DNA from 2 places in the Pseudoxanthomonas sp. JBR18 genome. Region 2 is predicted to be linked to the other one. Evidence: riboswitches for the same ligand, from Rfam matches in the RefSeq annotation. Region 2 holds a riboswitch; the other holds the start of a gene.
What was found. A riboswitch is a leader RNA that binds a small molecule or an ion and turns the genes downstream of it on or off. The one in region 2 is predicted to bind cobalamin.
Positions count from the first base shown of each region.

Region 1 (3,357 bases), 1.1 Mb from region 2:
CTTCGCCTTGTCCACGTTGACCACGTTGAAAGCCGTGTCGTAGCCGATCAGGTCCTCGATGCGGGTCTCGTAGGCGTTGAAGGTCCAGTTCCAGCCCTGGCCGTACTGCGCCAGCCCCAGGTTGAGCGACTTGCTCTTCTCCGGCTTGAGATCCGGGTTGCTGAAGCCCGGGTAGTACAGGTCGTTGAAGTTGGGCGCCTTGAAGCCGGTGCCGGCGCTGGCGGTGAACTTGAACCCGTCGCCGAAGCCGAAGCCATAGCCCAGGCTGCCGGTGGTGTGCGAGCCGAACTGCTCGTTGTCGTCGTTGCGCACCGAGGCCTGCAGCGACTGGGCGCCGAAGGTGCCCTGGTACTCGGCGAACACGCCAGTGTTGTCGCGGTCGGCCACCTCGTAGTCGGTGGTGCTGGTGACCTGGTCGTTCTGCCAGTCGCCGCCGAGGGTGATCGTCTGGCCTTCGGCGAACTGGTAGTCGGCCTGCGCCGAGGCGGTGTCGCGACGCGTGTCGAAGGTGCTGACATAAGTGCGCGTCCCGGTGCCGGCATCGACGTAGTGATTGTCGGCCTGGTCGTCGTTGCGCCCGGCCTGCACCGTCAGCTTGAACGCCTCCGACGGCGTCCAGGTCAGCTTGCCGCCGGCCACGCGCTGCAGGTTGTCGGCGAGGTTGCCGCCAAACAGGCTGCCGTCGTATTCGTTGGTGCTGTCGGCGTTGAGGAAGTTGCCTTCCAGGGCCAGCGTGTCGGTGAGGCTGTACCCGGCGCGCAAGCCGAAGGAGGTGTTCTTGTAACCGTCGCGGTCTGGCTCGTCGGCATAGCAGCCAGCGCCGAAGGGGGCCTCGGCATTGCCGGCGGTGCCGCGGCAGGCGTTGATGCCGTCGGTTTCCTGGTAGCCGGCGTTGGCCGACAGCCAGCCGCGATCGCCGCGGTAGCTGAAGCCGGCGCTGTGGTTGCGCAGGTCGTGGGTGCCGAAGCCGGCCTGGGCGTAGGTGGTCAGGCCCTTGCCACCGTCACGGGTGAAGATCTGGATGACGCCGCCGATGGCCTCGGAGCCGTACAGGCTCGAGCGCGGGCCGCGCACGATCTCGATGTGGTCGATCTGCGCCACCGGCAGGTCCTGGAATGCGGCCAGCCCGGCGGTGACCGAGCCGATGCGTACGCCATCGACCAGGACCAGCACGTGGTCCGATTCGGTGCCGCGCAGGAACACACTGGTCAGCTTGCCCGGTCCGCCCTGGTTGGCGATGTTGATGCCGGCGCGGCCGGCCAGCAGTTCCGGCAGAGAGGTCGCCTGGCTGCGCTCGATCTCGGCGCGGGAGATGACCTGGATCGGAACCAGGCTGTCCTGCACGGCGACCTCGGTGCGGGTGCCGGTCACGGTGACCTGATCCAGATCGGTGGCCGCCTCGGCGGTCTGGGCGCCGGCATTGGCGGAAAGCCCCAGCGCGATGGCCAGGGAAAGCAAGCGGTACTGCATGGTGTCGTGTACTCCGTCGCGCGCCCCGCGCGCATGGAAAGCAGGGGAGGAGCTGCACACGAAGGAAGACAGGCGGACGGCACGCGCCTGGGAAGGCCGCGCGGTACGCGCGACGCCCTCCGCATCGCAACCGGTGGTGGGCCCAAAGGGACCCGTGCTGTCAGGCCGGTCTCCGGGCTTGCGAGCTGGAAGTGCTGGACTTCCGCCGTCGCGCCTTCCCGTGCGCCCGAGGGCACACAGTGGCCGATGCGTTGGCATGGCTCGCTTACCGTTGCGGGGGCAGCGCCGGAATCGTCCCCTCCATGGGGCTCACCGGCTTCCCGTTTCAACCCGCGGCGCGGTGCGCGCAGCAGGTCACCTGAAAGCGGCGCGGATTGTACGCGATCCCGGGCCGGCCGGCCTCAGTCGTCGTGTCCGCCGGGGCTGTCGAGGAAGTCGAACGTGGGCGCGCTGTCGCCCTCTTCGCTGCCCTGGGTGGTGGTGACCGGCGCGGCGGCGGGGCGGCCGCGCGGGGGCGGCAGGGCCGCGGCGGCTTCCTCGACCTGCGCCACCATCTCCTGGCGCCGGGCCTCGGGCACGTCCTGCCACTGGCAGCCGCGCAGCGCGCCTTCCAGGGAATAGAGCAGGTTGAGGCTGGGGCGGAAGCCGGCGCGCTTGATCCGCATGAAGGCGTCCACCGCGCCGGCCGCGCGCAGGTCTTCCTCACTGCGCAGGCCAACCTGGCGCAGCCACGCGGCGGACTTGGGCCCGATGTTGCGCAGCTGCGTGATGCTCATACCAGGGCCTCGACCCAGGCGGCGGCGATGGCTTCGATGCCGCGTTGGTCGTCCTCGTCGAAGCGGCCCACCAGCGGGCTGTCGATGTCCAGCACGCCGATCAGGGCGCCCTTCTTGACCAGGGGCACCACGAGCTCCGAGCGCGAAGCCGCGTCGCAGGCGATATGGCCGGGGAAGGCTTCCACGTCGTGCACGCGCTGGGTCTGGCCGGTGCTGGCGGCTGCGCCACACACGCCCTTGTCCAGGGCGATGCGCACGCAGGCCGGCAGACCCTGGAACGGGCCGACCACCAGCTCGGTGCCATCAAAGAAATAGAAGCCCGCCCAGTTGAGGTCGGGCAGCGCGTTGAAGAGCAGGGCCGAGAGGTTGGCCGCGTTGGCGATGCGATCGGCTTCGCCGTACATCAGGCCGCGCGCCTGCTCCAGCAGCTGGGCGTATTGCTCGGGCTTGGTGCCCGAAAGGGTCTGGCTGGCAAATGACATGGCGCGATTCTACGCCGCGCCTCTGGATTCGGACTGTCATTGGCGTTGCGCATCAACGCGGTGGCGCGGTGGCGCCCGGGACACGCGCAGGCGGTCGCTCGTGGTGGCGTCGGCGCGCCCGGGGACAGCCGCGCGGGCATAAAAAAAGCCCGACAGGGGGAGGGACCTGTCGGGCCGGGATTTGTGCGGGGGGAGGGACCCACACAAATTGGGGTGCGTGGCGCGAAACGCCTGCGCTGAATCGGGATCGTGTCGCTGGCGAAGAAGTGGCCGGTGACTCGATGTTGCGACGCAGCATATCGAGCGTTCTGGTGCATTGCAACACGCTTAGCGCGCATGACCGACGAACGGTTCAATTTCGTTTCAGCAGGACGAAATCACGTCAAGAACGTGACGAAATTTCGTCGGTCAGCCCGCTGCGGGCCCGCGATAGCGGCTGCCGGCGGTGCAGGTTTCGTGCACCACGACCTGGCTCAGCAACGGCAGGGCCGGCTTGAGGTGGTCCCAGATCCATTCGGCGATCCGCTCGCTGGTCGGGTTCTCCAGGCCTTGGATGTCGTTGAGGTAGTGGTGGTCCAGCCGGTCGTAGAGCGGTTTGAAGGCCGCCTTGACGTCGGCGAAGTCCATGA
Region 1 covers NZ_CP116339.1:2,543,729-2,547,085, forward strand. The annotation lists gene btuB (TonB-dependent vitamin B12 receptor) at 1-1,470, opposite strand, end outside; cobalamin riboswitch at 1,616-1,847, opposite strand; gene PJ250_RS11375 (TfoX/Sxy family protein) at 1,872-2,246, opposite strand; gene PJ250_RS11380 (free L-methionine (R)-S-oxide reductase MsrC) at 2,243-2,728, opposite strand; gene queD (6-carboxytetrahydropterin synthase QueD) at 3,137-3,357, opposite strand, start outside.
Region 1: it holds a riboswitch for cobalamin, as region 2 does, so the genes downstream of both, btuB (TonB-dependent vitamin B12 receptor) here and PJ250_RS06660 (ribonucleoside-diphosphate reductase subunit alpha) in region 2, are expected to answer to the same signal.

Region 2 (3,357 bases):
GCTGGATGCGCGCACGCAGCGCGTCCCAGCGCGCGGCGTCCTCGGGCACCACGCCCCAGGCGTCGAACTGCAGCTCACCCTGCGCGGCGCGGGTATCGGCGAAGGACGGATGCTTGCCGCGCTCGATGGCCAGCTCGCACGAGGTCTCCAGCGCGTGGAAGTAGATGGTCTCGGCGATCTTCTTGCTGATCGCGCGGGCCTCGGCGCTGTCGAAGGCCAGGCGCTTTTTGAAGAACACGTCCTGCAGGCCCATGCAGCCCAGGCCGACCGGGCGCCAGCGCAGGTTGCCGCGGCGCGCGGTCTCGATCGGGTAGAAGTTCAGATCGATCACCCGGTCCAGCTGGCGCACGGCCAGGCGCACGGTCTCGGCCAGCTTCTCGTAGTCGAAGTCGCCGTACTCGTCGAAGTGGCGCCCCAGGTTGATCGAGCCCAGGTTGCACACCGCGGTCTCCTCGGCCGAGGTGATCTCCAGGATCTCGGTGCACAGGTTGGACAGGTGGATCACGTTGCCCGCGCGCAGGGTCTGGTTGGACGCGGCGTTGCACTTGTCCTTGAAGGTCATCCAGCCGTTGCCGGTCTCGGCCAGGGTGCGCATCATCCGCGCATACAGCTTGCGCGCCGGCACCTGCTTGACCGCCTTGCCCTGGGTCTCGGCCTGCAGGTAGGCCTGCTCGAAGGCCTGGCCGTACAGGTCGGTCAGCTCCGGGGTGACCTTGGGATCGAACAACGACCACGGCTGGTCGGCTTCCACGCGGGCCATGAACAGGTCCGGCACCCAGTTGGCCAGGTTGAGGTTGTGGGTGCGGCGGGCGTCGTCACCGGCGTTGTCGCGCAGCTCCAGGAAGTCCTCGATGTCCGCGTGCCAGGTCTCCAGGTACACGCAAGCCGCACCCTTGCGCTTGCCGCCCTGGTTGACCGCCGCCACCGATGAATCCAGCGTCTTGAGCCACGGCACGATGCCGTTGGAATGGCCGTTGGTGGACTTGATCAGCGAGCCGCGCGCGCGTACCCGGCTATAGCTCACCCCGATGCCACCGGAGAACTTGGACAGCTGGGCGATGTCGCCGTAGCGCGCGTAGATCGATTCCAGCGAATCGCGCGGCGAATCCAGCAGGAAGCAGCTGGACAGCTGCTCGTGGGTGGTGCCGGAATTGAACAGCGTGGGCGAAGACGGCAGGTAGTCCAGGTGCCCCATGCGCTGGTAAAGCGCCAGCGCCTCGGGCACGTCCTCGCTCAGCGCACTGGCGATGCGCAGGAAGAACTGCTGCGGGGTCTCGATCACCTTGCGGGTATGCGGGTGGCGCAGCAGGTAGCGGTCGTACAGGGTGCGCAGGCCGAAGTACTCGAACTCGCGGTCCAGGTTGGCATCGATCGCGTCGTTGAGCTTGCGCGCGTTGGTCTGCACGAAGCCGAGCAGGCGGTCGTTGATCAGGCCGACCTCGTGGCCGCGGCCGATCGACTGGGAAAACGCATGGATTTCCTGCCCGGAGACTTCCTTGCCGATGAAGTTGGCCAGCAGGCGCGCGGCCAGGCGGCCGTACTCGGGCTCTTCGCCGATCAGCAGCGCGGCGGTGCGGATGGACAGCTCGTCCAGCTCCTGGGTGGTGGCCCCATCGTACAAACCGGAGATGGTGCGGGTGGCCACGCGCATCGGGTCCACCGCGTGCAGGCCTTCGGCGCAGCGCTGGATGGCGCGCACGATCTTGTTGAGGTCCACCGCCTCGTCCGAGCCGTTGCGCTTGGTCACGCGCATGACCGTGGCAGTGGGCGGCGAAGTCAGCGAAAAGGCGGCATCGGCCGGGCGCGCGGCCACGGCGGCATCGGTCTGGGTCACGGTTGTGGTCTCCATGCGTGGTGCACGTCCCGCCCCCGTCCCTCGACAGGCTTGGAGCGGCGTTGGGGTTCGAGCATGGGAAGGCGGCGTCGCAAAACCCGCGACCGCGCGAACATGCGTGGTCGGGCCTGCTTCACCAGCCATCTCCCCCTCGGAGACTCCGCGGCCGGCACCGCGCGATGTGCTTGCGCGCGGTTTGTCGGCAGGTCTTCGGACTCATGGGCGCGAAGGCGTCTGGCCTTCTCCTAATCCGCCGCTTCCCAAGGCCGAAAGGCCTCAGTGCTGTGTGGCGGGGTCGTTCCCAAATACCGCTGCGGGGCAGTGCCGGAGTGGGCCGTCATGGCCGCACCGGCTTCCCTTTTCATCCGGGGAGTAGCGTTCCCCGGAACCGACGACCCCAAGATAGTGGGGTGGGTTCACCCCGTCAACGCCAAATATTGTGGATAACCTGTGGGAGAACGCGGCCAATACCAATGCCGGCGCGGGTTTGCGCGTCTTTACGGGAGACGACTGCGGTTGACGCGCCCTTGGCGCGCGGTGCCTGATGGTCGTCAGGCACCTCACCCCCGGGCGACGGCACCCGGCGCGCCCCTGCGCCCCCGCCCCTTTCCAGAGCGCCTGTTTCCATGCATGACGACGCCTTCCCGCGCGGCCCTTCGACCCTGCGTCGCGCCACGCCCTTCCTGCTCGCGCTGGTCGCGGTGCTGCTGGCCGGATGGGCGGTGCAGGCCGTGCTGGTGCGCTGGGACGAGGACGCTGGCCTGCGCCAAGCCCTGCGCGATGGCCTGATGTGCGCCGCCGCCACGGCCCTGGGTGCCCTGCCCGTGTTGGGCATCCGCCGCCTGCCGCAGCGCCTGGCCGACGGCCTGATGGGCTTCGGCGCCGGGGTGATGCTGGCGGCCACGGCGTTCTCACTGATCGTGCCGGGGCTAGACGCCGCACGCGACCAGGGCTTTGCCGGGATCGGCGCCGGGGCGGTGATCAGTGCCGGCATCGTGCTGGGCGTGGGCATGATGCTGCTGATGGACCGCGCCGTGCCGCACGCGCACCTGGACCAGCAGGGCCGCACCACCCGCCAGGTCAGCGGCCGGCTGGCCCAGTGGCTGCCGCCGCAGGTGATGCTGTTCGTCTTCGCCATCACCCTGCACAACATCCCCGAGGGCATGGCCGTGGGCGTGGCCTCCGGCTCGGGCATGCAGGGTGCGGACACCTTCAGCCTGGCCATCGCCCTGCAGGACATTCCCGAGGGCCTGGTGATCGCCCTGTCGCTGGCCACCGCCGGGGTACATCGCGGGCGGGCGGTCCTGATCGGCATGCTCTCGGGCCTGGTCGAGCCCGTCGGCGCGGTGCTCGCCGCGCTGGCGGTCAGCGCGTTCTCCACGCTGCTGCCCTGGGGGCTGGCCTTCGCCGCCGGGGCAATGCTGTTCGCGGTCAGCCACGAGGTCATCCCCGAGTCGCATCGCAATGGCCACGAGACCTGGGCCACCGTCGGCCTGACCCTGGGCTTCTGCCTGATGATGGTG
Region 2 covers NZ_CP116339.1:1,459,555-1,462,911, forward strand. The annotation lists gene PJ250_RS06660 (ribonucleoside-diphosphate reductase subunit alpha) at 1-1,849, opposite strand, end outside; cobalamin riboswitch at 2,018-2,242, opposite strand; gene PJ250_RS06665 (ZIP family metal transporter) at 2,461-3,357, shown strand, end outside.